DNA from 4 places in the Peribacillus sp. BM1 genome. Region 1 is predicted to be linked to each of the others. Evidence: riboswitches for the same ligand, from Rfam matches in the RefSeq annotation. Region 1 holds a riboswitch; each other region holds the start of a gene.
What was found. Region 1 has a riboswitch for cyclic di-GMP ahead of AC1MGI_RS21545 (aspartyl-phosphate phosphatase Spo0E family protein). Riboswitches for the same ligand answer to the same signal wherever they lie in the genome.
Positions count from the first base shown of each region.

Region 2: another riboswitch for cyclic di-GMP. It lies ahead of AC1MGI_RS19705 (type II secretion system protein); the one in region 1 lies ahead of AC1MGI_RS21545 (aspartyl-phosphate phosphatase Spo0E family protein).
Region 3: another riboswitch for cyclic di-GMP. It lies ahead of AC1MGI_RS14780 (aspartyl-phosphate phosphatase Spo0E family protein); the one in region 1 lies ahead of AC1MGI_RS21545 (aspartyl-phosphate phosphatase Spo0E family protein).
Region 4: another riboswitch for cyclic di-GMP. It lies ahead of AC1MGI_RS03215 (anti-repressor SinI family protein); the one in region 1 lies ahead of AC1MGI_RS21545 (aspartyl-phosphate phosphatase Spo0E family protein).

Region 1 is NZ_JBWXPJ010000002.1:137,830-145,640, reverse strand. It holds gene AC1MGI_RS21550 (protein-glutamine gamma-glutamyltransferase) at 296-1,165, shown strand; gene AC1MGI_RS21545 (aspartyl-phosphate phosphatase Spo0E family protein) at 1,434-1,583, opposite strand; cyclic di-GMP riboswitch class I at 1,619-1,701, opposite strand; gene AC1MGI_RS21540 (hypothetical protein) at 2,156-2,329, opposite strand; gene AC1MGI_RS21535 (DUF4179 domain-containing protein) at 2,555-3,577, opposite strand; gene AC1MGI_RS21530 (sigma-70 family RNA polymerase sigma factor) at 3,561-4,097, opposite strand; gene ltrA (group II intron reverse transcriptase/maturase) at 4,617-6,413, opposite strand; gene AC1MGI_RS21520 (DUF3967 domain-containing protein) at 7,226-7,777, opposite strand.
Region 2 is NZ_CM155259.1:4,115,346-4,123,156, forward strand. It holds gene AC1MGI_RS19680 (SPOR domain-containing protein) at 1-384, opposite strand, end outside; gene AC1MGI_RS19685 (LysM peptidoglycan-binding domain-containing protein) at 478-1,440, opposite strand; gene AC1MGI_RS19690 (PilN domain-containing protein) at 1,440-2,030, opposite strand; gene pilM (type IV pilus biogenesis protein PilM) at 2,039-3,010, opposite strand; gene AC1MGI_RS19700 (prepilin peptidase) at 3,028-3,783, opposite strand; gene AC1MGI_RS19705 (type II secretion system protein) at 4,035-4,475, opposite strand; cyclic di-GMP riboswitch class II at 4,791-4,874, opposite strand; gene AC1MGI_RS19710 (type II secretion system F family protein) at 4,942-6,150, opposite strand; gene AC1MGI_RS19715 (type IV pilus twitching motility protein PilT) at 6,150-7,190, opposite strand; gene AC1MGI_RS19720 (GspE/PulE family protein) at 7,203-7,811, opposite strand, start outside.
Region 3 is NZ_CM155259.1:3,053,516-3,061,326, forward strand. It holds gene AC1MGI_RS14760 (HTH domain-containing protein) at 1-417, shown strand, start outside; gene AC1MGI_RS14765 (PadR family transcriptional regulator) at 836-1,120, shown strand; gene AC1MGI_RS14770 (DUF2812 domain-containing protein) at 1,174-1,713, shown strand; gene AC1MGI_RS14775 (hypothetical protein) at 2,017-2,190, shown strand; cyclic di-GMP riboswitch class I at 2,692-2,774, shown strand; gene AC1MGI_RS14780 (aspartyl-phosphate phosphatase Spo0E family protein) at 2,809-2,958, shown strand; gene AC1MGI_RS14785 (VOC family protein) at 3,313-3,801, shown strand; gene AC1MGI_RS14790 (YhfM domain-containing protein) at 4,052-4,477, shown strand; gene map (type I methionyl aminopeptidase) at 4,632-5,372, shown strand; gene AC1MGI_RS14800 (hypothetical protein) at 6,084-6,458, shown strand; gene AC1MGI_RS14805 (hypothetical protein) at 7,276-7,647, opposite strand; partial or broken gene AC1MGI_RS14810 (IS110 family RNA-guided transposase) at 7,749-7,811, shown strand, end outside.
Region 4 is NZ_CM155259.1:641,759-649,569, forward strand. It holds one part of gene prfB (peptide chain release factor 2) at 1-996, opposite strand, end outside; one part of gene prfB (peptide chain release factor 2) at 998-1,069, opposite strand; gene secA (preprotein translocase subunit SecA) at 1,238-3,748, opposite strand; gene AC1MGI_RS03210 (helix-turn-helix domain-containing protein) at 4,339-4,662, shown strand; gene AC1MGI_RS03215 (anti-repressor SinI family protein) at 4,754-4,900, opposite strand; cyclic di-GMP riboswitch class I at 4,929-5,012, opposite strand; one part of gene AC1MGI_RS03220 (IS3 family transposase) at 5,461-5,905, shown strand; one part of gene AC1MGI_RS03220 (IS3 family transposase) at 5,905-6,809, shown strand; gene AC1MGI_RS03225 (chromate transporter) at 6,847-7,377, opposite strand; gene AC1MGI_RS03230 (chromate transporter) at 7,374-7,811, opposite strand, start outside.

The DNA.
Region 1 (7,811 bases):
TAATCATCTTTATCGGTACTGAAAAAGGATCTTCGGTTGGAAAATCCTTTTAGCTGTGTGTTCAATTAAAGCGCCCGATTGTGAAAGAACATAATGGGAATTTTAAATAACTTTATTGTCAATCAATATTTGTAGAACAAGAAAAATTTAATTCTTTTTTCTGCATTCTTAGCATATGTAAGGATCAGGGTTCTCGACCACAGCGATACCCAAAATTAAAAATAGACAGATTGTTTTTTGTTTAAATACACTAGGTAATAATACAATGATACTTAAGCTTGAAATGAGGGATAGTATGATCCAAATATCGGGGAAGGATATTCAACAAAGCGGCATGTGGCCGTCTGGTAGTATTGAAAGTGTAATTATTCAACGAATGCAGGAAGATAAGATCGTTAATTCGTATCAATCCATCGAGGAATTATCGTTTGAACTCAAGTTACGAAAAAGCATCATTGCAAGTGCAAAAGCTATGAACCAAGGTGATGCGCAGTTTGAAATCTTAGCAAATTCTCGTTGCAATCCTCAATACTGGCATTTGACAAATACCGGCGGATTCCAGCTTAGGCATGATGTAATACCATCTGATGCGATACAAGACATTTACAAGAATAGTTCACTATATATGTTTGAATGTGCCACTGCAATAGTGATTATCTATTACCATGCCGTTCTAAATAGTATGGATGAACATTTATTTAATCAATTATTCCAAAACCTCTATTTATACAGTTGGCATGTAGATCCTGATCTCGGTATACAATCCATTCATACGGATCATTACTTACCTGGAGATGTTGTTTATTTTAATAATCCAGACTTTGATCCAGAAACCTTCTGGTGGAAAGGAGAAAATGCCGTTGATCTTGGAGATGGTACATATTTTGGACATGGATTAGGAATCAGGACAGCTGAACAAATGATTCGAGCTTTGAATAAAAGGAGAAAACCAGGGAGTACTCAATTAGCCTATCTGATGAATTTAGTCATAAGGCCATCTTTTAAACATTTGGTGAAATTAGCGATGCTGCCACGTGGTTATACGACTAATAAAATTCAACATGTCGTAATAAACCATAACGAAAGTTCGATTTCATATGATCGATATCTATTCTATTTAAATAAAGTGTACAATCAGATGACCTATATAAACCCATTTCCATGATGATGGGTTTATTAGTTTTTAAATTAATTCATTAATAAAAACTTTCATGACCAAATTAGTGGGTTGGTTAGCCATTCTTATTGGCACCTATCTTTTGAATCAAATTCGATAGAAGTTGGGTTTTCGTTACACCACTAACTGGCCCTTTAGTTGAACAAGGCTTTAAAGTATCACATGAATACTCTATACAAATCTAGTTAACATAAAGTCTCTTATAGCCACTGAAAAAGGATCTTCGGCTGGAAGATCCTTTTAAATGCTTGTTTAATTAAAACGCCCTATGTTTTTGGTAAACCATGATAAGCTGATCTAATTTTTGACTGCAATTAATGGTGTCGTGGCTATTTAAGCCTGTTTCCTTTGCAATCAGAATTAATTCCTTTTTCAATTTATTGATCCTGTTTTCTAAATCGTCCATCCAATAAGGTAACCCCCTAAAATATGTATATTATTTTAGGCAACTCAGCCATCATAGTCAAAACTTTAGACCTGTAGTTTTGCGTCCTTATTTTTCAATAAGTTTGCCTTTTCTCGTTATATATTACTGTAATTAGATTCCGAAATTTGTCTCATTTTGTTGTTGCTATCGGAATAATTGCCAAGAGGGTGGATTCATGGATCCTTTAACAATATGGTCCTTTAGTTGAACAAGAATCTAAAGGTAATTTATGGCCAATCACAATCATATGTACCTTAAATTGCATGATTTTTTTAATCTATGTTTGTGAAACATTACTATATCAAGGATTGAACTATTTGAGACGGAGTATATTCTGACCTTGATTCCGAATGGATACCGTTTAACGAAAATAAAAATGAACCCATAACTAAAAACAACTTCTATAAGCATACTAAAGGAAAAATACTGAGGTGGGTTTAATGTATGATAAATGGATTTATAATCATTTCATCAATACTCTTTTTTTTCCTGTAGTAGTGATTGATGGAACGATAATAATATCAGCTATCTTTATTCATCTTGTAAGCAAATCAACAAACAGTTAGTAAAGAAATACCCCTTCTACTAGCTGCTTGTTTTATTAACTCTATTTCATAACACATAGCTTCAGACAAGATACCTTTTTTGATATTTATGTTTATTTCATAATAAAATTTAACTAATAAATCCATTGGAAGCTTATCGTATAAAGTTTCACCTTGCAATCTTTGTCGCCTCCTTTTATCTATTTTCTGAAAATTATACCAACGGGAAATTTATTTTTCTACTAAACTAAATGTAGATATGTATAGGTATCATAACTTATGAGTTATGATACCGTTTGTTTTAGCGAATTTAAAAAAGCCGATTTCTAATTTGAAATCAGCTTAAAAATTTAGTTATTCAATTAAAGCGCCCTTTAGTTGAACAAGGAAAAGTTAAAAAGCTAACTATTTTTTAAATAGTTCCACCTCACCAATTCCTTCTACAATAAGTTCTAGATTTTGGGAATTGTTATAAGATGTAATTGGGAAGTTTGTTGAAATAATCGTTTCGTTATTTTTTGTACTCTTTCTAAAACCAGTTGCCCGATAATCATTACCATCCTCATCTATGATTTTCATATCTACATCATTATCATATATTCCATCCAACGAAAATGTTAGATTTAATGATGTTGGATTTGCGCTGGCTTTGGAAACTTGAATGACAGATGACTGATCCTGCATTGCATATTGAATAATTACATTTGATTTTTCTTTATTATTGTTGGCGAGTGACAGTCCCCAATTTCCATCAATTTTTTTGAATTCTCCCGTACTGTAGAAAACATTGATACTTTCCACTTCTATTACAGCGTCTTTTAAAGGAGGGATAACACCTTCATTAGAATCGGATAACACATCATATTGAATTCTTCCCGTTTTTACATCCAATATTGGATTTTGAACCTCAGCACCAGATATATAATTATTGTCACCTTTCAAGGGTTTTGTATCTGGAATAAATTCATCGATGTATTCTCCATCACCATTTTTTAATCGGTAATCCATCGAGACCTCTCTTACATTATTTAAATTTGAGGGATCTTCAAATACTAACTGAAAACTTAATCCCACTTTATTTGCGTCCGAAAAATGCTTATCTAGTGTTACTTTAATACCTTGATCGGTAACTGAACTATTATTTTCTTGTATAAACCCATTATTTATGGCTTGTTCTATGCCCTTATCTCCAAAGTTAAAGAATTCGTTGATACTAGCCATTACGTTTTCATTTGTAAGAACTACACCAGTTACGATAAGAGCGCAAGCAGCAGTTGCTGCTCTTTTCCAAATGAAGTTGACTGTTTTCTCCTTTGATTTAGCTCGTATAATATCATAGGATTGATCCAGAGATTTCCTTACCTTAACAGGTATTTCTTTCTCTTCACTCATAATCTGATTAAACTCTTTTTCAAAGCAATTTTTCATATACCATCACTCCCTCATTTTTATAATAGTTGTTTCTTAATATCGATTTGGCCCTAGAAAGTCTGGATTTAATAGTCCCTTCAGGCTCCTTTAAAAATTCACTAATTTCTCTAACATTTAATCCGATAATATAATATAAAATAAGGGCTAACTTATAGACTTCGTTTAAACTATTAAGAGCATCATCTAGTTCAATTTTTTGAAATTCATCATCTCTCTTTTGAATAAGTAAATTCTCATCAATGACCGAAACGTTCTTGTTCTTGTTGAGTAAGCTGTTACATTTATTGATTAAGATTTTACAAATCCAAGTATTGAAGTACTCATCATTTTTTAGAGTATGTAATTTTTCATAAGCCGAGATAATAGCATCCTGCATAGCATCAGCTACATCTTCATCATTGTTCAACAATCTACTTGCAGTCCGGTACAATACATCCTCGTATTGCTTTACAAGTGAAACAAACGCTTCTCCATCGCCCTTTTTTGCCTTTTTGACCAAAGCTTTAAGTGATCCCATTTCAGCACCCCCTAACTAGTTGTTTTGTTTTTCAATATATTAGATATGTAAGATAACCAATTGGTTGCATTGATAAAATGATTTTATAAATCTCTTGAAAAATAAGATGATAGACATGTTGGACGTACAATGTGTCAAACAGCAAGTAGGCTTCCTCTAATGAAATCAAAATAGACTGAACGGTAAAAAACCGATCAGCCCATAAACTTAAAAGAAACATAGATTCCCACTGCTAACTCATCAATAAACCTTGCTATTCGATCCCTCCATTACCTATCCTGTCCTTGAATGGGAAGTCGTTAATGAAGTAAATGCCTACAAAATTCCTTCTATATTTTAACATAAATATCCGATTTCGTTTTAGAGTATTATTTAGTTAAAGTAGCAATAGGTAAGCCTTTGAAGTCATCTCCAGCTTTTCCCCTGCTCCGCACCGAACGTGCTAGTTTCCCAGCATTCGGCGCTCCATCTATCGATGTATACTGGATTATAAGTTCTTCGTTACCCTTAGACGTGAGATTAATCTACCTTTTCAAGCCCACATTCCATTCGGTATTGGTTTAGTTTCTTTATCATTGAAAAATTTAAACCGAATTTCTGTATTTCTGATGTGATTATTTCTGTATTTTTACGATGCACTAGCCGATGGATGTCCCTATGAAGGATGCGAAGATTGTTGAATCTGTCCGTTCCTCCAAGATGTGTTGGTACATAATGATGGCAGTGAACTTCATTAGCGGTTAGATTCCAACCTGTGATTTCACATTTTCCAATCTTCATACTAAAACGGCTGATGCGATTATCCATATACTCAACCGTCCTACCTGGAAGATTTGCCTTCATTAGTCTGCTGATTTCTAGGCTGACATTCGGCTTCAGTTTATCGTAAATTCTCTTTCTGCCTTCCTCCGTAAAAAGGGATAGGGTTGGACTAAAGTTCATTGCATTTACTGTTCTAACGTCCCCAATCGGAAACAGGTGGACTCCTGCGATTTTGAACGTTTTAACTTGTGTGCTATAGAACTTTTTGTAAGCAGTACTAGGATTGATTGGATGTCCATATTTCCCCACGGGACGAAGGCGATTATACAGAAAGGCTTTTAATTCGTAGGCAAGACGTGAGAATTCTAGATTGACATGTGTAGCTCGGTTAAAATAATTGTGAATGCCTAAAACAAAACTGTTAAAGCGTAAAACATTTTGAGTGGTAGGGGATGCTTTTATCCGTAGGATATGGATTTTAGCTTGTTCTTTGAGTTTCTCCCGCTTCTTCCGTTTAATGCCCGTGTGGGCAACTCTTTTACTTCTCTTCTTATTCGCTTTAATTGTAAAACCTAAGAATTCGGATTCTCTTTTTCGCAAATTTACGATTTGCGATTTTTCCGGTGAAATGTCTAGTTTTAACCGTTCCTTGAGGTATGATCTAACCGCGTGATACCACTTTTGAGCCGTTTTCCCATCTCGGCAGAGAATTTTAAAATCATCCGCGTAGCGGACAAGGTACCCTTCTTTGAGACTTGTGCGTTTCTTAGCGTACCTTTCTCCAGCCTTAGATTTATAGTTTTTCGAGAGAGGGAAGAACTCCCATTGGTCAGCAACCCACTGGTCTAGGTCGTTTAGTACCACGTTCGATAATAGAGTTGATAAAATCCCACCCTGAGGGACGCCTTTAGATGGTACACCTTCTTTATCAATTTCGGCCTTTAGCATTTTAGATATGCAGGCTAACACTGTTCTATCATGAATGCCTAAATTCCATAATTGTTTGATAAGAAGTGTATGATTCACATTATCGAAAAACCCTTTAATATCAAGCGCAACTACATAATGTAGCTGCGCTTGATTAATTAAAAATTGTACTCTTGCCATGGCATGATGAGTAGACCTTAACGGTCTAAAGCCATAGCTGTGTTTGTAAAAATGGGCTTCAGCAATTGGCTCAAGAACCTGTTTAAAACACTGTTGAATGATACGGTCAAGAATACATGGAATTCCAAGCGGTCTTAGATTACCATTTTCCTTTTCAATCCATTTTCTTCTGACCTTCTTAGGTTGATAGTTCTCTAGTTTTGTTTGAATTACACTCACTAATTCATTTTCCGTGAGCTCCTTGATATCATTGATGGTTTTTCCATCTGTACCAGGTGTTTTAGCCCCTTTGTTAGATTTAATTTTACGAAAAGCCAATAGGATGTTCTCTCTGGATGTGATGATTTCATAGATATGGCTGAAAATATCCTTATTACTAGCTTTTTCATATAAATCCGTAAAGGTTTCCGTCATATTGTAGTAATCCCAATATCTCAAAGTTGACACTGTGGCATCCCTCCTAATGGGTGATGTTCCCACATTCTTACCCGATCGGTGTCATTCACGTGAAGAAAATAATCGTTCTCATTCGTTAGACTTGGGGCTGTTCCTCCACTCCCATTACAGAAGTTTCGTCGGTCGTACCCCTACCTTCACAAGAGCAAATGCATTTCGGTTTTCACCTTATAGCAACCGTTAAGGATGACAGTCCTTGTTTCAACGTCTCTTGGTTCCCAAGTACCTTACAACATAGCTATCCGTTCTAGACGTAGGTGCTTCCTTTAAACCTGTGAGCTGGATACCGCCATTGTTCAGTATAATGTATTTCAGAGGGCCAAATTTTACTCTACACCACTCACCCCATCGTAGGATGGGACATAGCTTTCACTATGTTCAATCTATAGACCCTTAAATTCAGAAGTTCGTCAGTTCCTTTAGAGGGGAACATCCTCACCCTATCTAGTTTTTCAGCCACCCGGCATATCGGTTGGCATACCTTTTCCATAGGAATGGCTTTAGCTTTCCTTCTGCCGACTCTACCTGTGCTTCGAACCCCATGAACTGTCTTTCATGACGCACGCAGGAGTCTTGATGAGATAGTTTCAGAAAACATGGCTTCGTCATTCCTATCCTCCGTTGTAAAGTTGAAGCTAATTTCATAAACTTCCTGTGTTTTCACGCCATAAGGCGTTTATCACAGAACTTGTCGCGCTGGCCCGTTTGTTGAATAAGAACTGTTCCGTAACTCTTAAGTTGTGACACGGGAACAAACATAATAAAAAGAGCAGTCGGAATGACTACCCTTCTAAGAAGACCCTTTAATCCTTACTGAAGAATCTAAATATCCCTTTACGTTGTTTTCTCTCTTCTTGTGCTGCCAGAAGAAGTTGTTTCGTTTCTTGAGATTCCCTCATGGATTGCATTAGCATTTCATCGCGCTTATTTAAACGTTTATCTATGTACTCATGCTGTTCGTCTAGTTTAGCTAAAAGCATACGATTCATATCTCTTAACTGTTCCATTTCTGTTTTCAGTTCTTTTAGCGTCTCGTGTACGAACGGATCATTTGAGGCTGTAGAAAGGTTCTGTTCTTTCTCCGTCCCATTCTCGAACAGGATATCATCGCTATATTTAGCCGCGATTATTGCTGCTGCATTTGTGATGGATAAGTTTTTGTCCTGTACCAATATTTTAAATTGGCTAAGAACAAATATATCCTTGTCTGAAAAAATCCTTTTGTTTTGAGTAGTACGGACAAAATTATAATTTTGTTCTTCAAGCGCCAGAGCCCACTTCCTAAGCGTGCTATCCCCAATACTTAATTTCTCAACTACTTCTTTAGATGAAAAGGGATTGTCCAATTCTTGCATCGTTATCCCTCCGTTCTTTTGCTGTTATTGTAGT
Region 2 (7,811 bases), on a different replicon from region 1:
TTCAACAGGGACAGCTGCAACCTCTTTATCAGCCGTAATTGCTTTCAACACGATTAAACCTAGACTTGAACCTATAATCACCGCAAATAAAATAGCTAAAAATGGAAGTTTAAGAGCGTATCCCGATTTATTACCTGTTTTTTTCCGTTTACCGCCAAATGCGAGGATCGTTGGATTTTTCTTTTTCGTAGAAGTGGCGGGTTGATAGAATACACCCTCGTCCTTAGGAAATACCCAATCAAAGCTTTCATCCTCTGGCTCGATTGCTGCAGAAGTTTGATTTTCAGCTACTTTAACGCTATCGCTACGATCATCTTCAACCAAGGGCTTTTCCTCGCCATTAATTTTTATGGTGATTCCTTTTTTATTTTCTGGGTTGTCCATTTTTTTCGCCCCCTACGCACATTTTTTTCCATCCTATCATAGGAATAAAAAAAAATAACAAGACTTTTGTCGTCTCGTTATCAATAGCTTTCGTCAATTTTTGCCATCAGTAGGAACAGGAATTTCAATTGTCGTATTCGCTTCAAGTTGTTTCAGATGATTCCAATCTTTAATCACCTTTTCACCGTTTCGGCTATTATAATATAAAATGGCAAGTTGAAAAAGGGTATCCCCTGGTTGCACTTTATGGGTGTACACTTTGTATGTTATTTGATTCCGTTTAACAATTTTCCCGTCAGTATCCTTATCTTGCTCAGCTGGTTTGTTCGATTTTTCCTCTGCTTTTTTCTCCGATAGCTGAGGAAGATTCGCTTCAAATAATGGGTTTATCTTATTGGCTGGTTTCGGTTCCTGATATTTTGGAAGCTGATTTTTAAGTTCTTCTAATTTAGGATAATAATAAGTAGCTACTGTTAAACTAAATGTAAGTCTATCTTCTGCGTTCATTAAACGACTACTTTCTTTGAGTCCGGTATATTGAAGGCTTTCTACTTTTGTAAGGCGCTCCAATTTCTCGAGTCCTTTCACAAATGATTCCAGTTCAAGATAAGTTGGTGATTCAACCGTAATGACCGCTGTTAATTTCTTTACTCCTTCAGGTAGTGGATTTGTATTTGATGTTTCTACTGCTGTCTCAAGTTTCCCAGCTTCTAATTCATCAACCGAATCACCTGCTTGTTCGGCATCTATAAATGCTAGATTCGTAATAAGACTACCAGATGCTACTTCCACTTCTTCAAGCAATAATACAAATTGATCAACAAGTTCACTCACTGGAAGCTTCCGTTGTAGAGCCATCGTATTAATGGCAACACTCTTCTGCTCTTTTTGATCTAGCTTTTCTAGCTCATCTTTTTCCTTCGTAATCGAACGGTTAAGACTAGCCATTTTGTCCTGTAATGGTTTATATTCAAAATAATACACGCCACTCACACCTATGATAAAAAAAAGCAACAAAAATGTGAGAATCAACGACACTACTTTTTGGGAAAGCATTATGACCCTACCTCCCCATGTATTGATGCTTGAATGGCTGCTTTGTCCACCGTTAATTCATATTGTGCATTGTAACGTGGAAGGATAGGCTCCGCTGTCACACCATCCCCAAGCTTCTCGGTTGAAAGGGTTTGTAACTTAGCTCCTGAAATAATGGCTGAATTTGAAATACTTTTCAAGTAATAAGCTGCCTCCCGGGAAGAATCGAACTGAACAGTAAGCTGCACAGTCCCATCTTCTTGATAGGAAAAATCTACGATAAACCCTCGTTCAGGTAATAATGAAGATACAGTTCTCATGATGAAAAAGGTTGAACTTTGATGTTCTTCAACCCATTGAATCGCCGCTGTCAATTCACGCACAGATTTGGACTCAACACTCTGAGTTCGCTCTTTTTCCTTCGCGACTTTTAATTCTTTAGTCAACATTAACTCTTGCTCCAGTTCTACCAATCGGGCCTTCTGTGCTTGATAGGTAGTCATGAAGAAGAATCCACTGACCAATAGCACGATCCCCGTCAACAAAATCATGAGGACAACGGTACGTCGTTTTTTTTCTTTTTTAGGTAATAAGTTAATATCTACAAGCATGTTGACACCTACTTTAACGCTAGTCCAATACATTCAGCATATACAGGAGGGATGTTCATTCCTTTTTTCGTTTGAAATAGTGGTTCAAGTAATGGCTGAACGGATACTTCAATCGCAGTATGTATAGCCGAATAAAAAGTTTCCATACAAGGATGGTCTCCTGACAAAACGAGCTTTGAGATACGATGATTTCCTTTTGTAAGATTGAAATGATAATAGGATAGAAAACGTTCGATTTCCATGGTAATATCCTGAGATTGGCTGTTTAATTCGTTCAGTGCACCCACCCAAGAATAAAATTCCGAGCCACTGCGACTTTTAGAAAGTTCAAAGTGCTCATCATGAAATTCCAAAGGATAATGACGCGAAAAAACGGGTTTATGTTCGTTAAAAACAGATAAAACAAATGCATCTAACCCAATTTGCACCATTAATACATGCTCATCCTGCTTAGCAAGACCTAGATGATAATACATTCTATATAGCGATAGCACTGATAGATCTGCAATGTCAGGTTTAAGAGATGCCCGCTTTAATAATGCTGTAAATTCATGTAACACGGTTTCTCTTGAAGCAAATAACAACACGTCTCGGTTTTCAGCCGTTTTTTCTAAAGGCACAGCTTCGATTAAAGGGTCTGCAAAAGGCAGATGGATGCTCTGGCCCAATTCCATATATAAATAGCCATTCAGTTCATGATCTGGAATTTCATTCGAAACATGAATTTTCCTAACGATTACCGTTGAATCAGGTACACAGAAAGAAACTTTTTTCCCTTTAAGCTTCCATTGATCGACCATTTCATCGACAATCAGTTCGAGCGTTTCACGATCTTTAATTTGCCCCTCAACGATCACACCATCTGGAAGGCTCTTTTGCCCATAGGCTAGCAGTTTTCGCTTTTTTCCAGATTCCACAAACCGCATATACCGATCTTTAATGGCTAGATGAACCCGATGTTGTCTATTAAATGCACTCACTCTCTTCATCACCCGCTTCAATAAAACATAGTAAAGTAATAGTTTAAGATTTCATTCCCATAAAAATAGGAAAGCAACGCACCCATTGCAATAAATGGACCAAAAGGAATCGGCTGCCGTTTCTTATAATTCCCCCATATCATGCCAGCTACTCCATACAAGGCTCCAAAGAAGCTTGCCAAGGCAAAGGTAAGGAGAGTCAGCTTGAGACCGAGAACCAAGCCCAACACGAAAAACAGTTTAATATCTCCCCCACCCATGCCGCCTTTACTAATGACAGCAATGAAAAAAAGCAGACCAAAGCCAACGACCGCGCCGACAAACATATCCCACCACGGATCTAATGGCACGACTAAACGGCCAACTAAAACAAGAGGAACAAAAAACAACAGCACTTTATTAGGAATAATCATATAGACAATATCAGATACAAAAATAATGACTAACAACGAGATGAAGGTAAGTGCAATTACTAGTTCACCTGTCCATCCAAATTCATAGAATGCAAGCATAAACAATAAACCCGTTAAAAGCTCATTAAGTGGATAGAGCGGCGATATTTTCGAATGACAGTTCCGGCATTTTCCTCTTAAAAAGACATATGACAACACAGGCACCAAATCCGTAGCTGTCAACGTTCTTTTGCAAGTTGGACACTGTGACCGCGGCCGTACGATTGACTGTTTCTCCGGTACCCGAAGACCGACGACATTGTAAAAGGATCCGAGAACTAAGCCTAAAATACCTATGTAGCTGTAAATAAATAGTGTCATGGATTTCTCCCTTTTTGTTGGAGTTGGTTTCCTTATTTTCAATAAATCATCCTTCATACCGGATGTGGTGCTTTAACGTCATGTTGGTACTTTTATTATACAGGAAGTTGGATTGAATTGGAGATGATTATTTGATGAAGATTTAGTAGATTGATAAAGCAGGACCATTATTATTGGATAAAAAAAGCACTCCTTGTGGAAAGGAGTGGAAAATTACCTTATGTTATACTCTTTAGCAATATTTATAGCATTTATTTAACATCCGTCCTAGTTAATTTCGATACATCATTATTACTTGTAATCCCTCTCTCTGCACCTTTTAGCGTAACTGTATATGTTACTTTACCAGTTGTTGCATCTTTAGCTATTCCAACCTGCTCTGTGGTGTATTTGTCTCCATCAGGATCTTTAAGTTCTGACTCAAGGTACCCAGCCGTCATTAAATCAGTTGACGTGATACCATCTTTATCATTCAATATGGTCTGATCATTCGCCGCAACAGCCAATCTCGCTGCCCCCACCAATTGCTGCGCATTCGCAATATGTGCATCCTTCTTACTATTATCAATAATGTTCCCAATACTCGGCACCGCAATTGCTGCGATAATCCCTAAGATCACGATTACAGCCAAAAGTTCCACTAGTGTTAACCCTTTTTGGTTGTTAATAAGGCCTTTTATTCGTTTAATCATGTACGTTCACTCCTCAGTTCATTTTTTTATGTAATCTAACACGGTGTAATAAAACAGCTTGAAACTTCATACAAAACCTAAAAGGGCGTTAAAACGCCACCAGTTACTATGAAAGATCGATCATGAAGCACGCTACACTCACCTAATCACAATGATGGCGGTGCGGAGCCGGGTTTTCGGATGCTTTCTCGATCATATAAGTAAACCCGCTAAGTAGATTAGCTATATGAATAAGTCGCGAGGCCCCGTTCCCATGTCCTTCATACCAAAAAACCGCCACGTTTATATTTAAATTCAAAAATAATTTTGAATTAAATATACATTGGCGGGTTGCACTACTCACTCCTGATCATTTAAGTGCCCAGATAAAAATGATCAATCACAGTTTCCAATCTATTTATATATTGCTAGTATATAAGACTCATTCACTAGTTGACAACTACTTTTTCTACTATATTGAACATTTTTATTGGATTTCGTTAAATATAGTGAACATCGGAACGGCAATGGCTGCCACAATGCCTCCAACAACTACTGCTAGAAAGATAATGAGAAAAGGTTCAATGAGAGATTTCATTTGGTTTGTTGCATTGTCTACTTCCATTTCGTAAAAATCAGCGACGCGATCTAGCATGACATCCAAAGTACCAGATTTTTCACCGACGATGATCATTTGCGTGACCATAGGCGGAAATGCCCAGTGTCTTTCCATCGGAATGGCCATGGACTCGCCTTTTTCAATCGAAAGTCGCGACTGTTTCATCACCTTGGTTAACACTTCATTTCCTAAAATCTTTTCCACCATTGTTAAAGATTGCAAAATTGGCACAGAACTCTTGAAAAGCGAGCTTAATGTTCTCGTCATTCTTGCAATCTCCGCCTTTTGAATCAGTTGCCCGAAGATAGGCATTCTTAAAAGCCAATAATCAAGATAGTATTTCATCTCGTTATTGGATCGTATATAGCGAATGAAGATATATAATCCAACTGCTAATAAGAGAAATACCCACCAAAACCTTTCAAAAAATCCGCCAAGATTGAGTACTAGCTTTGTAAAAAAAGGAAGCTCACTACCAAATGATGCAAACATATTTGCAAAAGTAGGGACAACGGTAGATAGCATAAAAATGATAATCCCTACACTCAAGCATCCAACCGTTGCCGGATACATCATCGCCGATTGTATTTTTTGCTTTGTCTGATACTGTTTCTCAAAATAAACTGCCATCCGTTCCAGAACCTCTTCTAGATTCCCGCCAGCTTCACCCGCTCGCATCATATTTATGAAGAGAGGCGGGAACACATTTCGTTGCTTTTCTGCTCCTTCAGAATAAGGGTTTCCTTCTTCTAAACTTTGCACAATATGTTCTAATGTTTTTCGCAGCAGTTTACTCGATGTTTGTTCCGCCAAAATCTTTGTCGCTTCTACAACACTGATCCCTGCTTGAATTAATGTTGAAAACTGGCGCAGATAGATAATAAAATCACGATTTTTTATGTTTTTTCTACCCAAGGAGATTTCTTTATATAAAATGCCCCTTAGTTCATCAATACTCGTCACAGCTATCCCTGTTTCTCTTAGCCTTGTGACCGCCTCTTTTCGTGTGTCCGCCGTCATTTTCCCTTGTTTTTTTCTTCCCGTCCGATCTCTACCCTGATAGTGAAAAACTGGCATTAGATGATTCCTTCTTCTAAATAAGGGAGGGCAGAATAAGAATCAATCTTCCCTTCTTCCACTAGTTGTTTAATCGACATTTCCATCGTTTGCATGCCAGCCGATTTACTTGTCTGCATCACACTTGCAATTTGATGGATTTTTTCATTACGAATTAAATTTTTGACAGCAGCATTATTCACTAGAATCTCGATTGCCGCCACCCTTCCTGCCCGGTCTTTTGACGGCAATAAACGCTGTGAGATAATCGCAGATAAGACGGAGGCAAGCTGAACACGGACTTGCGGCTGCTGATTGGGTGGGAACACATCAATGATCCGGTCAATTGTTGCCGGTGCATCTGTTGTATGCAAGGTGCCAAGTACTAAATGACCCGTTTCCGCTGCGGTAATCGCTGTTGCAATCGTTTCTAAATCGCGCATTTCTCCGACTAAAATAATATCAGGATCTTGTCGCAAACAAGCGCGCAGGCCATTTGAGAAATTTTGTGTATCAAAACCAACTTCCCGTTGATCAATAATACTCAATTGATGTTTATGTAAATACTCGATTGGATCTTCAAGCGTAATAATATGTTTCTTCATGTTTTTATTAATATAATCAATCATCGCAGCAAGCGTCGTTGATTTCCCGCTTCCAGTCGGTCCTGTCACTAAAACGAGCCCTTGCCTTTTTTCAGATATCGCTTGTAAAACAGATGGTAGCTTCAATTGTTCTAAAGTCGGAACTTCGGTTGGTACGACTCGAATCGCAAGGCTGATACAAGAACGTTGATGATAAGCATTGACCCGGAAGCGCGAAACGCCAGGGATTCCATATGAAAGATCCAACTCTCCTTTGTCCTTAAACGCCTGCCACATCGATTCAGGAATCATTACTTTCGCCATTAATTCTGTGTCTGCTGGCGTAAGGATGTCTTTTCCATACTGTTTAAGATCACCGTGAAGTCTCATAATCGGCGGTACACCTACCGTTAAATGAATATCAGATGTCCCTAAATCAAAAGCAGCTTTTAAAATATAATCCAATTTCTCTTTCACAGATCTAGCCCCCTAATCATGTCCCGCTACCCGTAGTACTTCCTCTACCGTTGTCAATCCTTGCTTGGCTTTTAGCAAGCCATCGTCAATGAGAAAAATCATCCCATTGCGAACCGTATATTGCTTGATTTCACTAAGCGGCTTGTTATTCATCATCATCGATTGAATCGTATCATCGATATTCAATACTTCATGAATCGCAAGCCTGCCATGATAGCCACTATTTTGACAGCTTGAACATCCTTTGCCACGATATAAAGATTGCACAGGTATGCCACGTTTTTGAAACAAATTTCTTTCCATGGCAGATGGTGTGTATGCTAGTTTACAATCCGGGCAGACTTTGCGAATCAGTCTCTGAGCGATGACGCCAGTTAAGGAGGAAACGACCAAATATGGTTCGACATCCATATCTAATAGTCTCGGAATCGTCGAAAGCGCACTATTGGTATGTAAAGTACTTAATACAAGATGGCCCGTTAAGGATGCCCGAACAGCTATTTCCGCTGTCTCGCGATCACGAATTTCGCCAATCATGACAATGTTTGGATCTTGTCTTAAAATCGAGCGCAAGCCACTAGCAAACGTTAGACCGACGCTTGGATTGACCTGCACTTGATT
Region 3 (7,811 bases), on a different replicon from region 1:
CGAACGATTCAACTGAAGATTAAAAAGTTAGGTTATGAATGGGATAGCAAGAAAAGTGTTTATAACTATTTAGGAGAATCGCCCGAGCCATTCGATGTTGATTTTAGTACATTGTTTGGGAGAAATAACGCTTCTATAGGTAAAATCAATAAAAGTAAAAGTGAAATTACTAGCACTAGCACAAGTGAAACAAAAAGCAAAGGCAAAGCTGAATCTGCTAGTGCTAGCAATGATGACATGGATTCAATCGATATGTTACTTGCAGGTAAGAAAACACACTCTAAAAGAGTATACAGAGGGTTTTATTTTGATGAAGACATATTAAGCATCATTGATCGTGTTCCTAAAAACTATAAATCTGAATTGGTGAATGAATCATTAAGGAAAATATTCAAAGATAAAGGATTACTAGAATAAAAAGAGGTTGGATACCTTTTAGATACCCAACCACTTTTTTTTAGATAATTGACCTTATGTAAACTAGTTTTGTATAGAGTATTCATTTGACACTATGGGACCTTGTTCAACTAAAGGGCCAAATAATTGCACAAGGTATTAAAGAAATTTCCTCGACACTATAAATGAGATAAAACAATGATAGGAATAAGAAGAGATTGAAAAAATCCTAATTTATTCACATTAAATTGAGAAATTAGGATTTTTAATATTGAAATTTCCTTAACGTTGTGTAAATCCTCATTTTCTTGACGCTACCCAAGCTAAGAGAGGCTTTAGTGAAAGAAGAATTAATGGACTTCTAATTGACTTGTATATCATTAAACGATACATTATACTTAATGATATATCATTTAATGATATACGAAGGAGGAGTATCATGGGAAGAAATGTCTCATTAGAAATGGGGGATCTGACGGACACAGCTTACTATATTTTATTGTCTTTAGTCGATGCGAAGCATGGTTACCTCATTATGCAAACGATTGAAAAAATGACCGATCAGCGATTTTTAATTGGACCTGCCTCTATGTATACAACAATCAAGAAACTGTTAGCTACCGAATTAATTCAACTGTTTGATGACCATAATCCGAAAAGAAAAACCTATATTGCAACAGAAAAGGGCATTGAACTTTTGAAAAAAGAAGTAAAGCGAAGATGAGAAATGGTATTACATGCAGAAGAAGTATTTAACAGAAGAGGGGAGCAGTTATCATGAAAAAAGTTAAATATATTTCTAGTTGTGGTTTAGCATTTTTTGAAGAGCAAGAGATGAAAACGCTTGCCGAATATGCAAAAAAGGGATGGATTTTAGAAAAATTTGCAGGGATGGGATACAAACTAAGAAAAGGGGAACGTAAGAACATTGAGTATTCACTGGATTATCAAAAGGAAGAAGATGATGAGTATTTTGCCTTCTTTGAAGCTACTGGATGGTCACATGTATGCTCTGTAGGAAATGAGATTCATATATTTAGTGCCCCTACAGGAACCAAGCCAATCTATACAGACAGACCAACTACTATTGAAAAATATGAACGAGAAAAGAGGTATATGGGGAAATCTGCTCTTCCATTCTTCATTTCCACTGTTGTATTTTGGTTGCTTAGTGTCTTTAGTCATTGGGGATGGGTACCTGAAAGTATCGGGAACATTTTTCAAGTGTTGGGGCTGATTTCCCTCATCATTCTTATCCTTCCAGGCTTGCCATATCTTTCTTATCAATTTAAATTATTGAAATTACGAAAGGAATAAATGTCTCTATATCGATTAAAAAAGTTCGGAAACAAGCAAAATTTTCACTATCTGGGTGTTTTAATTTAACAAGCACAAAAGGATCTTCCAGTGAAGATCCTTTTTCAGTACCAATAACATAGCATTATGTAAACTATTTTTGAATATATAATACATCAATATACATAAAATAGAGTATATAGCATAGTCAGAGTAACTTTTCTTAAGTTATGACACCTATACATATCTACATTTAGTTTAGTAGAAAAATAAATTTCCCGTTGGTATAATTTTCAGAAAATAGATAAAAGGGGGCGACAAAGATTGCAAGGTGAAACTCCATACGATAAGCTTCCAATGGATTTATTAGTTAAATTTTATTATGAAGTAAACATAAATATCAAAGAAGGTATCTTGTCTGAAGCTATGTGTCATGGAATAGAGTTAATAAAACAAGCAGCTAGTAGAAGGGGTATTTCTTTACTAACTGTTCGATGATTTGCTTACAAGATGAATAAAGATAGCTGATATTATTATCGTTCCACCAATCACTACTACAGGAAAAAAAAGAGTATTGATGAAATGATTATAAATCCATTTATCATACATTAAACCCACCTCAGTATTATTCCTTTAGTATGCTTATAGAGGTTGTTTTTAGTTATGGGTTCATTTTTATTTTCGTTAAACGGTATCCATTCGGAATCAAGGTCAGAATATACCCCGTCTCAAATAGTTCAATCTTTGATATAGTAATGTTTCACAAACATAGATTAAAAAAATCATGCAATTTAAGATACATATGATTGTGATTGGCAGCCTTATCGTTCTAACGCATACAGGGGCTTTAAGGTATAACGTATGCATAAATTACCTTTAGATTCTTGTTCAACTAAAGGACCATATTGTTAAAGGATCCATGAATCCACCTTCTTGTCAATTATTCCGATAGCAACAACAAAATGCGACAAATTTCGGAATCTAATTACAGTAATATATAACGAGAAAAGGCAAACTTATTGAAAAATAAGGACGCAAAACTACAGGTCTAAAGTTTTGACTATGATGGCTGAGTTGCCTGAAATAATGTATTATTTTAGGAGGATACCTTGTTGGATGGACGATTTAGAAAACAGGATTAATGAATTGAAAAAGGAATTAATTCTGATTGCAAAGGAAACAGGCTTAAATAGCCACGACACCATTAATTGCAGTCAAAAATTAGATCAGCTTATCATGGTTTACCAAAAACATAGGGCGTTTTAATTAAACAAGCATTTAAAAGGATCTTCCAGCCGAAGATCCTTTTTCAGTGGCTATAAGAAACTTTATGTTAACTAGATTTGTATAGAGTATTCATGTGATACTTTAAGGCCTTGTTGTAGGTTTGAAATAAAGTCGCGATGCTTTACCTCTTTGGATATGGTTATCTAAAGGGGCATTTTTATAATGAAGGGAAAGAACATCTAAATAAGAGGTGGATTAATGAATTGTTAATTGAAAATAAATTGTTCCGTTAAAGGGACAGTTTGTTGAATAAAGAGGAAAAGCTATTAAGCAATCGAGAAGAAATCTTTAGGAGACATATGTGATAAAATTAGGAAAAAGGAGGTATGAAATATGAAAATCCATAGAATAGATCATGTGGGTATAATCGTCAATGATCTTCCTGCCGCGAAAGCGTTTTTTCTTGACTTTGGCCTTGAAATGCTAGGGGAAGGAAAAGTGGAAGGCGAGTGGGTGGAGCGGATGAAGAGGATAATAGGGCTTCAAGACGTTAAAGAGGAAGTTGCAATGTTGCGAACGTTAGAAGGTGACGCAAATATAGAACTAGTAATGTTGCGAACGCCAGACGGTGACGCAAATATAGAACTAGTAAAATTTCACACGCCATCAGATGAAAATGGCATACAGCGTCCTTTATCAAATACTCTGGGTATCCAGCATATTGCCTTTGCTGTTGAAGATATTGAAGCCCTTGTTACCAAATTGACAAAGAAAGGCGCAGGACTTATTGGTGAGATACAAAACTACGAAAACGCTTATAAATTATGCTACGTTCGTGGGCCAGAAGGAATTATTTTGGAGCTGGCTGAGGAAATTAAATAAAATATCCAATCTTTTTTATCAAAACAGCAAAATCGTTGATAAGAAAAGAAAACACTTTGATCAATCTTTTTTCAAAATGGTTTCTTTTCTTTGGCTGCTAAATAAGGGTTGGTCCAATACTTTTACTCAAACTTTATTCAAAACCTACACATGTTCAATTAAAGGGCCAGATTGCGGAATAAGTGTCAGGGTTATTAAAGATCTATTTTGATTTACATGATTGTCGAATTAGAATGGAAGGAGTAAGATTTTGCCGAGAAGAATTACTTTGTTGCTATTTTTATCTTTCTGCACGTTCCTTTTGTTTGGTTGTCAATCCCAAGATAAAGAAATGACACTATTAGATAATATTTCATCTATTTCTATTTCCGACTCTAATGGTTATCGTGGAATGAATGAAAATTATTTTATGACAATTGATGAAGATACGCGTATATCAAAGATTGAGGAAGTTTTAAAGGATGCAAAAGGCAAAAAACAAAAAGTTGATGTTGTTAAAGAAAAACCAGATTATGATATATTAGTCCGTTATAAAAATGGGGAAATCCACGGATTACATCTTGTACTTGGAAACACAGGGGAGAAAAGCAGTATAATGTATGTTGGACACGAAGACAATGGATTCGATATTTCTTCTGAGGATACAAAAATATTAACGGACATGTTAGATAAATAATATTCCGTAATCGGGCGCTTTTCCCTAATAAGGATTAGCACCAATATCCCATATAAGGGCCATATTGTTGAGGAAAACGCGTTCCTTTTATGCTAGAAACTAAATGGAAAATGGAATACAAATCATAAAATACTTTAAAAAGTGAGGATATACAATGGTTGCAAAGACTGAAGAGGATTTTAATGGATTAAAAGTAATTGGAGAAATTTGTGGAGCGATTCGAGATGAATTAGTCCGTTGTACGAAACCTGGAATTACCACAAAAGAACTCGATGAAATTGCGAGAGAGATGTTTGAAAAAGCAGGAGCCCAATCTGCCCCAAAAGGAGAATACGATTTTCCTGGCTTTACGTGCATTAGCATAAATGAAGAAGTAGCGCACGGGATTCCAAGGAAACGGACCATTCAAGAAGGGGACATTGTAAATATTGATGTTTCAGGTTCAAAAAACGGGTATTTCGCAGATACTGGAATTTCCTTTGTAGTAGGAAAAGGAGAGACAATTTTACAGAAAGTATGTGACGTTGCTAAAGAAGCATTCGACGCTGGACTTAAGAAGGCAAAACCAGGTTCGAAAAAAAGCGCGCTCGGAAAAGCTGCACACAATGTAGCAAAACAGCATGGCTTAACAGTCATAAAAAATCTTACTGGACACGGTATTGGGCGCTCAATTCATGAAGCACCAGAACATATTTTCAATTACTACTCTCGCTGGGATGACGAAATTTTAAAAGATGGTATGGTAATTGCCTTTGAACCTTTTATTTCTACATTTGAAGAGGAAGTTTTCCAATCCAAAGATGGCTGGACCTTCTTAACCAATGAAAGCTTTGTGGCTCAATACGAACATACGATTATTCTTACCAAGGAAGGACCGATTATTACTACATTGTAAGACCATTAATACCACAAACGGACGCTTTAATTTAACAAGCAGCTAAAAGGATCTTCCAACCGAAGATCCTTTTTCAGTACCGATAAGCGTGATTATGGTAACTAGATTTGTATAGAGTATGCATATAATCCTTCGGGATCTTCTTCAACTCCCATGAAAATAAAAAAAGCTCAAAATCCAGAAAAAACCACAACAAAATAAACCCAGTAAAAACGCTTTTTAAAAAAAGGCTGAGCCTTATGAGTGATCAGATTGAGTTTGGTAAATCGTTAAACAAGAACTTCCAATCATAGCAAATTAGGTAGAGGCTAGCGCGACGACCGAAAAAGGATTAATCTCCCATGAGTGCTACCCATAAAGGGCGCGACAGTCGGTGGTACACCGTGGTCGTCGGAGTCAGACTAACGGATGGGCTCAAAGGCACCATAGTTCAACGACCTTCTTCGCCAGCTAATAAAACATTATCGACATAGAGATCAATTTTCATTCTCTGTGGTGAAGCGCTGATTTTTGCGCTTCATGGATGGCTAACGGGGCAGGTTAGTTTAACTAGAATACCTAAGCCTATATTTTAGAAATTCGGAGGGGGCTTGAGCACAAAAAACGTATTATATGGAAAATCATATAGGAATAGTACCTTACTAGATTAAATAAAATGATAATAGGAAGAAATGAGGTGATTTTATATTAGAGAAACTTAGAAAAATTAATATGAAAACTGCTGTATTTATGGGGATTATTTTTTACTCTTTGACTATCTCAATCCATGTTCTAATTATTAGCGGCATTATTCCATTCACATGGGTTAATGGCGGACGCTCTGAATCCTTCGCTACGCAGCTACCAATATCTATTATCAGTATAATTATTTCTATTATTGGAGGAGTGTTTACGCTGATTGTTGGCAGAAATATACTATATACATACAAAAGAGGAATAACCGTTATATGCTGGTTTTTTGTTGTACTTTGGTCTTTTGGGTTTATACAACAATTGTTTGGAACACCTTTTGAAAAAATGGTTTGTTCGTTAATATTGTTCCTTGGAGTCATCTCGAACTTACGTATGGCGATTGTAAAAAGATAGCAGTAACACTAAAATAAAGAATGCACTTAAACTAACGGGAGCTTGTGCGGCCGAGCCTAGGTCGTATCATATAGCGGGTGGGATTCCCGTCGAGTAAGAACTAGCCATTCACTCATAGCGAGTCTTGGAGGGTTAATGGTAACATTAGCCTTTAAGCGTAGACAGTTAGGTGGCGGGCCGAAAGCCAAATGGTTGGAGGGATTGAGCTCCATAATGTTAGTAAATCGAGAGGGCTGATGCCTTAAGCACAGCAGAAAGCTACATTTTATCCATCGTTAAAGGCAAGAAGGATAGAACCTCTCTGGAGTCAGAGACCTTGGCACGTCACACATTGATATGATACGGAGACCCTACCGGTCTTTTCTTTTTTAGAAGAGTATGGTGTACAAGCGATAATAAGCAAGGAAGCCAAATGCCGTTGTAGGGAGTCGGATAGCAGCGTAGTACCAATGAAGTTGGGTAATGCTGATGGAGGAAAGGCTAGCTACCAGTTATCACCCTTATTAGGGACACATTCACTACACGCAGAGGTAGGCATAATAAATGGAAACAAAACTATTAAGGATAGCAGAATTAGCAAAAATCTGAGCGAAAGAGATTAGCTATATTTTGTGAATGGTGACTAGGAGGAGGCGTGTGCGTAAATAGCGCAAGCACGGTTCTGTGAGGGGGGAGGAACACAATCTACCGAAAGGTAGAAAGGTTCCCTTCTACTCGACTACTACAATAAGGAGTAGGACCATTAATGTGTTTCCATCCTAATGGAGAAATATGTTTCAATAATTTTTCATTAGGATGGGAATTAAATAACTATAAACTAATCTTTTTTAACTGTATATCTAACTTGTTTAAAGGTTACTATGTCTCCAGTTTCAGTATCATCTTTAGTTTGCATAAGTTGAACTTTTGGCTTATAGTCCGTCCTATGAGCATCTTTGATACCCTTAATGTTAAGTTTGTAGGATTCATCATTTTTTATTTTTTGTTCAAATACTTTTTTATTGGCAACAACGATAAAGGTCATTTTATTTTCATCAATTCCCTCAGTTATAAATTCTAATTGATTATCTTTTGTTGTAATTGTTGGTGTTAATAATTCAATACTTCCGTTTCCAGTTTCTTGTTTAGTAGCAATTTCATAATCAGCTCTATCACTTGAATCTAAAGAATTTTCTATTTGTAGAAACATGTTTGAGGCTGGTTGGGACGTAGATCTCGTATAACAAGCGAAGCTATGACACTACATGGAGGACTAGGGGTACTGGTTAGTAAGTAGAGGAGGAGAAGACAATGAATCCAGTAGTTGGTCTGAATATGGCAAAGGGAGAAAGCCAAGTTCAGGCATTTTTAGAT
Region 4 (7,811 bases), on a different replicon from region 1:
GAAGGCGTTGATATCGCCATCCATGACCGCTTGCACGTTTCCAGTTTCCGTACTTGTACGGTGATCTTTCACCATGGAGTATGGGTGAAATACGTAAGATCGGATTTGGCTTCCCCAGCCAATTTCTTTTTGTTCGCCGCGAATTTCATCCAATTCAGCTTGTTGCTGCTCGATTTCGCGTTGATATAGTTTTGCTTTTAGGAAGTTCATCGCTTGAGCACGGTTTTTGATTTGTGAACGCTCAGATTGACATGTGACTACAACACCTGTTGGGATATGTGTAATCCTAACAGCAGAGTCCGTCGTATTAATATGCTGACCACCAGCACCGGTTGCACGATACGTATCAACTTTCAAATCTTCTGTACGAATTTCTATTTCAATGGTGTCATCAAATTCCGGCATGACTTCACAAGAAACAAAGGAAGTGTGACGACGGCCAGATGAATCGAAAGGAGAAATACGGACAAGACGGTGAACCCCTTTTTCCGCTTTCAAATAGCCATAAGCATTATGCCCTTTGAAAAGAAGAGTCACACTTTTAATACCAGCTTCGTCTCCAGGTAGATAGTCGATTGTTTCTACCTTAAAGCCTCTTTTTTCACCCCAACGCGTATACATACGCAGAAGCATAGAACCCCAGTCCTGAGATTCGGTCCCACCAGCTCCTGGATGAAGTTCAAGAATGGCATTATTTTTATCATATTCTTCACTTAGTAACAGCTGAAGTTCATATTCATTCATTTGTTTAGAAAGCTCGACGATTTCCACTTCAAGGTCTGCTAGTAGCTCATCGTCGTGTTCTTCTTTCACAAGCTCATAGGTTAATTCAAGATTTTCATACGAATCATTGAGCTCTGCCAATTGATTGACCTGCTCCTTCAATCCATTCGCTTCATTAATGACGACTTGTGCCTTTTGTTGATTGTTCCAGAACTCTGGATCGCTCATAATATTATCTAATTCAGCAATACGGGCTTCCTTCTCTTCTAAGTCAAAGAGACCCCCTAAAGTCCGCTAATTTCTTAGCTGTATTCTCAAGCTCATGTCTAATATCTGCTAATTCCATGCAATTCACCTCTTAATTATTTTCAAAAAACGTAATCAGTCTCTACAACTATATGCAAAAAAGGACAGATTCGCAAATTGTATTTCAAGTTTCTCTCTTGTTACTTGTTCAAATGGAAAAAAAGAGGCGGTAAACCCTGGACTAAACCGACCTCTTTTTCTAGCCTATTTACTCTACATTCCCGTGACAGTTTTTATACTTTTTACCGCTTCCGCATGGACAAGGATTATTTCTTCCGATTTCAGGCGATTTACGAAGTGGCTTTTTCTTAACCTTTTCTGAGCCTTCTTTTGGATTGACAGCATGCCCTTTAATGACTTCCTGACGCTCCAGATTATTGCGAATTTCTGACTTCATAATGTATTTCGCAACGTCATCTTCAATGGCCATCACCATTTCCTCGAACATCGCAAAGCCTTCCTGCTGATATTCGCGTAATGGATCAATTTGACCATATGCACGAAGATGGATTCCTTGACGCAATTGTTCCATCGCATCAATATGATTCATCCATTTACTGTCAACGGCGCGCAAGACGATTACCTTTTCAAACTCACGCATTTGTTCAGATGACAATTGCTCTTCTTTAATATCATACTGTTCTTTCACTTTCGCAAGCATGTAATCCGCTACTTCAGCTTCATCTTTTCCATTTAGATCAGCTTCTGTTACTTCACCCTCATCGAACAGATTGCCCTGGGCATAATCGAGTAAGCCTTGATAATTCCAATTTTCACCGTCCGTACCTGGTGCAAAGAGGGCCACATTACGATGAATACTCGCTTCAAGCATGTTTTCAGCGATATCGCGTAAATTCTCACTATCCAGAACATCAAAACGTTGCTTATAAATGATTTCACGTTGTTGACGCAGCACATCATCATATTGAAGAAGCTGTTTACGTGCATCGAAGTTATTCCCTTCAACGCGTTTCTGAGCGGATTCCACAGCACGGGATACCATCTTACTTTGGATGGGCTGTGTATCGTCCATCCCAAGTCGTGCCATCATCGCTTTCATATTATCTGACCCAAAGCGGCGCATCAATTCATCTTCCATAGAAAGATAGAATTGCGTCATACCTGGATCCCCTTGACGACCAGAACGTCCGCGAAGCTGGTTATCGATCCGTCTACTCTCGTGTCGCTCCGTACCGAGCACGACAAGACCGCCCAGTTCTTTCACACCTTCACCAAGCTTGATATCCGTACCACGACCAGCCATATTCGTTGCAATTGTCACAGCACCTTGTTCACCGGCCCCAGCAATGATTTCCGCTTCTCGGCCATGGTTTTTCGCATTCAATACATTATGCGGAATCCCTTTTCTTGATAAATACTTTGAAATAATTTCAGACGTTTCAATCGCTACTGTACCAACTAGAACAGGTTGCCCCGCTGTATGGCACTTTGCAATCTCTTCGACTACGGCACGGAATTTCCCATCCATAGACGCATAAATTAAATCAGCACGGTCATCCCGAACAATTTCACGATTCGTTGGAATCACGATTACATTCATATTATAGATATTACGGAATTCTTCTTCCTCTGTTTTGGCTGTTCCCGTCATTCCGGAAAGCTTTTCATACATCCGGAAATAGTTTTGAAACGTAATCGTCGCAAGTGTCATGCTTTCGTTTTGAATCTCCAAGCCTTCTTTCGCTTCAATGGCCTGATGAAGTCCATCACTATAACGACGTCCTTTCATTAACCGCCCAGTGAATTGGTCAACGATAACGATTTCGCCTTCTTGCACGACATAGTCGACATCAAGATGCATACTAGCATGAGCTTTTAAAGCTTGATTAATATGATGGTTCAACACAACATGGTTAATGTCGAATAAATTTTCAATATTAAAAGCCGTCTCAGAGCGGTTAATCCCCTCTTCTGTCAGCTGAACCCCTTTTGTTTTTTCGTCATACGTATAATCCTTTTCCACAGTTAGCGTGCGTACGAATGCATTCGCTTGAATATATAACTGAGCTGATTTTTGTGCCGAACCCGAAATAATTAATGGGGTACGAGCTTCATCAATTAGGATTGAGTCCACTTCATCAATGACAGAAAAATGCAAAGGACGCTGCACCATTTGCTCTTTATAAAGAACCATATTATCACGTAAATAATCGAAGCCAAGCTCATTATTCGTGCTATACGTAATATCTGCATTGTACGCTTCTTGTTTTTCTTCTTTGGACATGCCATTTATATTCAAACCAACCGTCAAGCCCATGAACTCATAGAGCTTGCCCATTTCTTGTGCATCACGGCTTGCCAAGTATTCATTGACTGTAACAACATGAACACCTTTCCCAGTAATCGCGTTCAAATAAACAGGAAGAGTGGAAGTCAACGTTTTACCTTCCCCGGTCTTCATCTCAGAAATATTCCCGTCATGAAGGGAAATTCCCCCCATTAGCTGGACGCGGAATGGATACATCCCTAACGCTCGTCTCGCCCCTTCACGAATCGTCGCGAATGCCTCGATAAGCAAATCATCGACCGTTTCTCCTTTTTGGTACCGCTCTTTGAATTCTTCTGTTTTCCCACGCAGTTGGTCATCTGATAAAGAAGCTGTTTCATCCGCTAGCATCTCAATTTGATCAGCCAGCTTCTCAAGGCGCTTCAATTCTCGTTTATTCGGGTCAAACACTTTATTTAAAATATTAAGCATTCAAAAACGCTCCTCTTTATATAGAAGTCTTTATCAAAAAAGTAAAAAGTACTTAGGTTTCATAAGATTAAATTAACGGATATCCCGGTTTACAGGCTGTAATACCCCCAACACAATTTTTGTAAAAGAATCAAGAAAAAATAAGGTGGAGATAAACAGCCTAATCTAGCTGCGGCTCCTAGCCCCTCGAGGTCATAAGCTGTAATACTCTGTGGCAAACTACGCCACGCCGTATTCCAGCTTATGCTTGTCGGACTATCACAGGATGTGATGGCGTCTCTGTTGCTCACAGGACGTGAGCGATCTTAGGAGACGTTCTTTGTACCAGTCGCCTCGCTTTTTGAAGTAAATCCCCGATTGGTTCAACTAACCATCAGTGGAGAAAAACACTGATGGAAGTCTCACTTTATTTTACCCATTATATTTCATAGTAAATAGGTGCACCCTTAATATTACCATGTATAAAGTGTAGGTACAACTTCACGTTATTATGAAAAATTATAGATTAACTACTATGAAAACTGTTAGAATGGATACTAACAGCTTCAGAATTAAAAATATCTTCAGAAAAGTTTTTGGGGTGTGATAATATGATCGGTGATCGCGTAAAAAAACTGAGACAAGAAAATAGAATGTCCATGACAGAACTTGCAGAAAAAGCAGGAGTTGCCAAGTCCTATTTAAGCTCCCTTGAAAGAAATCTACAAACAAATCCATCCATCCAGTTTCTTGAAAAAATCGCCTTAGTGCTGCAAATTCCTGTTGACTCTCTCATATATGATGAGCCAGCCAAAGATGGCCTTGACGCGGAATGGATGAACATTGTTCAAGAAGCGATGAAATCTGGCGTATCCAAAGATCAATTCCGTGAATTCATCGAATTCAATAAATGGAAATTAAAGCAAGAGGATTGAAGCCCTGTTTCCATGTCCGGCCTAAAAAATAAACCCCTTAAACGAACTGGGCTTTCGTAAAAAACCAGTTTGTTTAAGGGGTTTATACATTTTAAATCATATGATAGGTTGGTTCATCTTTTTTATTTTCGATTGCTTTTTGCTCCAAGAAATGAAGGACTTCCTCTTTCCTCAGTCCTAGTTCCTTAGCTTGTATCATTAGCTCGATCCATTCTTCATAAACGGTTACATCCTCCAACCCAATCCCTCCTAAAATACCATGTATTTCAGGCAGCCCAGCCATCGTAGCACAATACCTTAGACCCGCGGCTTTGCGTCCCTACTTTTCAATAGGTTTGCCCTTTTCTGTGTAAGCACTTTCCTTTTTCTTGATTATACAGAATTTTTTGTATTTTTGATGTAACTTTATGAAATTAAATTGAAATATATTACCTTAATTTTTTTCATTTTTTGACAATATACAACATAGATCGACTAACTTCTACATAATCCAAATATAAATAAGTTGGAAGCTAGATCATTTAAAGTATTTTTATCGTCATCTAATTCGGCCTTTTATACTCATGACATATAGTCTAGATCTTTCGCCATTGTACCTTCAATTTCACCCGCGACTGGGACAAATCCACTAGCCTTTATCACTCTACTAAATGAAGCACTTCTTTCTAGCGATACGTTTTTCGCTTTTAAAAAACGTATCTACACAATATATTCATTAATGTGATCATAACGAAAAATCCCTTTGATGAACTGCCCCGTAAATGTTAGACACCAAACTAACATTTACGGGGTGTTTTTATGTCTAAATATACAGTAGAGGATAAGTTAAAAGCGGTAGAACGTTATTTAACTGGAAAGGAAGGCTATAAAACCATTGCAGAAAGCATTGGTACAGTGAAATCACTAGTCATTACTTGGGTTAAATTATTTGAAGCGCAAGGGGCAGAAGGTTTTCAGAAGGGCTATACAAGTTACTCCAGTCAGTTTAAACTAGACGTACTCAATTTTATGAACGAAACGGGCGCGTCTTTTCGAGAAACGGCAAGCACATTTAATATTTCTGCTCCCAGTACCATTTATCAATGGGATCAGTTGCTGAAAACAAAGGGATTGGACGCGCTAGAACCAAAGAAAAAGGGGCGTCCATCTATGAAGAAGAAAACAATTAAAACGACACCAGCTGAGGGCTCAGTAGAAGCGTTACAAGCGAAAATCGAGCGTTTAGAAGTGGAGAATGCTTACTTAAAAAAGTTGAATACTTTAGTTCAAATGCAGGAAAAATTACAAACCAAATCAAAGCGCAAGTAATTTTTGAACTAAAGGATCCGTATGGCGTTGTGGATCTAGTTGAAGTCGCAGACATTCCACGCAGCACTTATTATTATTGGGAGAAACGATTAGACCGAGTGGACAAATACGCCGATATAAAAGAGGCAATTAAGAAGATTTATCATGAACATAAAGGTCGCTATGGGTATCGTCGCATCACAAAAGAGCTAAAGAAATATGGTTTTATTCATGATCCGAAGACCATCAATCGTTTAATGAATGAGCTTGGCTTAAAATGCATGGTCCGTATGAAGAAGTATCGTTCTTACAAAGGGAACGTGGGTAAAATCGCGCCGAACGTATTACAACGTGATTTTAACGCAGATAAAATGAATCAAAAATGGGTAACAGATGTGACCGAATTCCATCTTTTCGGGGAAAAACGTTATCTGTCGCCTGTCCTCGATTTATGTAATGGCGAAATTATTGCGTACAAAGTCATGAGCCGCCCTGTCTATCAACTCGTGGGCAATATGTTAGATGAAGCAATAAAACGTCTTAAACCGGAAGACAAAGTCATTCTTCATTCCGATCAAGGCTGGCATTATCAAATGAAGAAGTATCAGAAAACATTACAAGAGCACCGAATTACACAAAGCATGTCTCGTAAGGGTAACTGCTTAGATAATGCCGTTATCGAGAATTTCTTCGGCTTATTAAAGTCTGAATTGCTGTACCTGCAAGAATTTGAAAGTATGGCTCATTTTGAAAGAGAATTAAAAGAGTACATTGAGTACTACAATCACAAAAGAATGAAGGCAAAATTAAAAGACCTGAGCCCGGTAGAATACCGAACTCGGATCTTAAAAGTTGCCTAAAATATTTGTCTAACTTTATTGGGTCAGATCAATTTTTTCATCCAAGAAAAATAGCACCATATACTAAAGCACCAGCGATTACATAGGCAGGATGCACATTCAATTTACCAAGTAACATATAACTAATCGCACCAATTACTAGTGTCTGAATCCAACCAATTCCTTCATATGCGGTGAAAAAGAAATCATACGCCATCAACCCTAGCAACACAGCGATGATAGGACGTACGACGACCGTCACTCTTTTCACCCTTGGGGATTCTTTGTGTCGCATCAAGATGCTAAGCAGTCCAAGCATTAAAATGAGTGAAGGGGCTACTGCAGCGAATACCCCGACAACGGCGCCGAGGATACCTGCCTGCTCAAATCCAATATAACCGGCCATCTTGGTCGCAATCGGGCCAGGCAGCGCATTCCCTATTGCAATCACTTCACTGAATTCGTGAACCGTAAACCAACCATATCGGTCGACGACTTCCTTTTCAATTAACGGAATCGACGCTGGACCACCACCATATCCGAGGATGCCTGAAATGAAAAATGCCCAGAAAATCTGTAAATAAATCATGACTTTTCTGCCTCCTTATCAGGTCTAGAAGCAGGATCTTTCTTAAGTAATGCCCCAATAATCAGAGAAATAATAATAATAGCAGGGTGCACATTCAGCAGTTGCATGAACAAAAGTCCAAGCAAAACGAAGACAATAGTCCACAGCCAACCCATACTAGATGAGCCTGATTTTTTTAAAAACTCTACAGTCATGGTTAGCAGCATCACAGCGACAACTGGAACGACCGCTGCTGTCATCCCTGTGACCCATGTTTGATCTTTATAAGCATTCAAACTTGTTAATAGCAAAATCATTAAGAGAATTGTAGGGACGCACGATGCAAGTATTCCGTTCAACAAGCCCCAAATGCCGCCAACACGGTAACCAATATAGCCTGCAAGCTTAGGCGCAATCGGACCAGGAAGTGCATTTCCGAGTGCCAAGATATCACC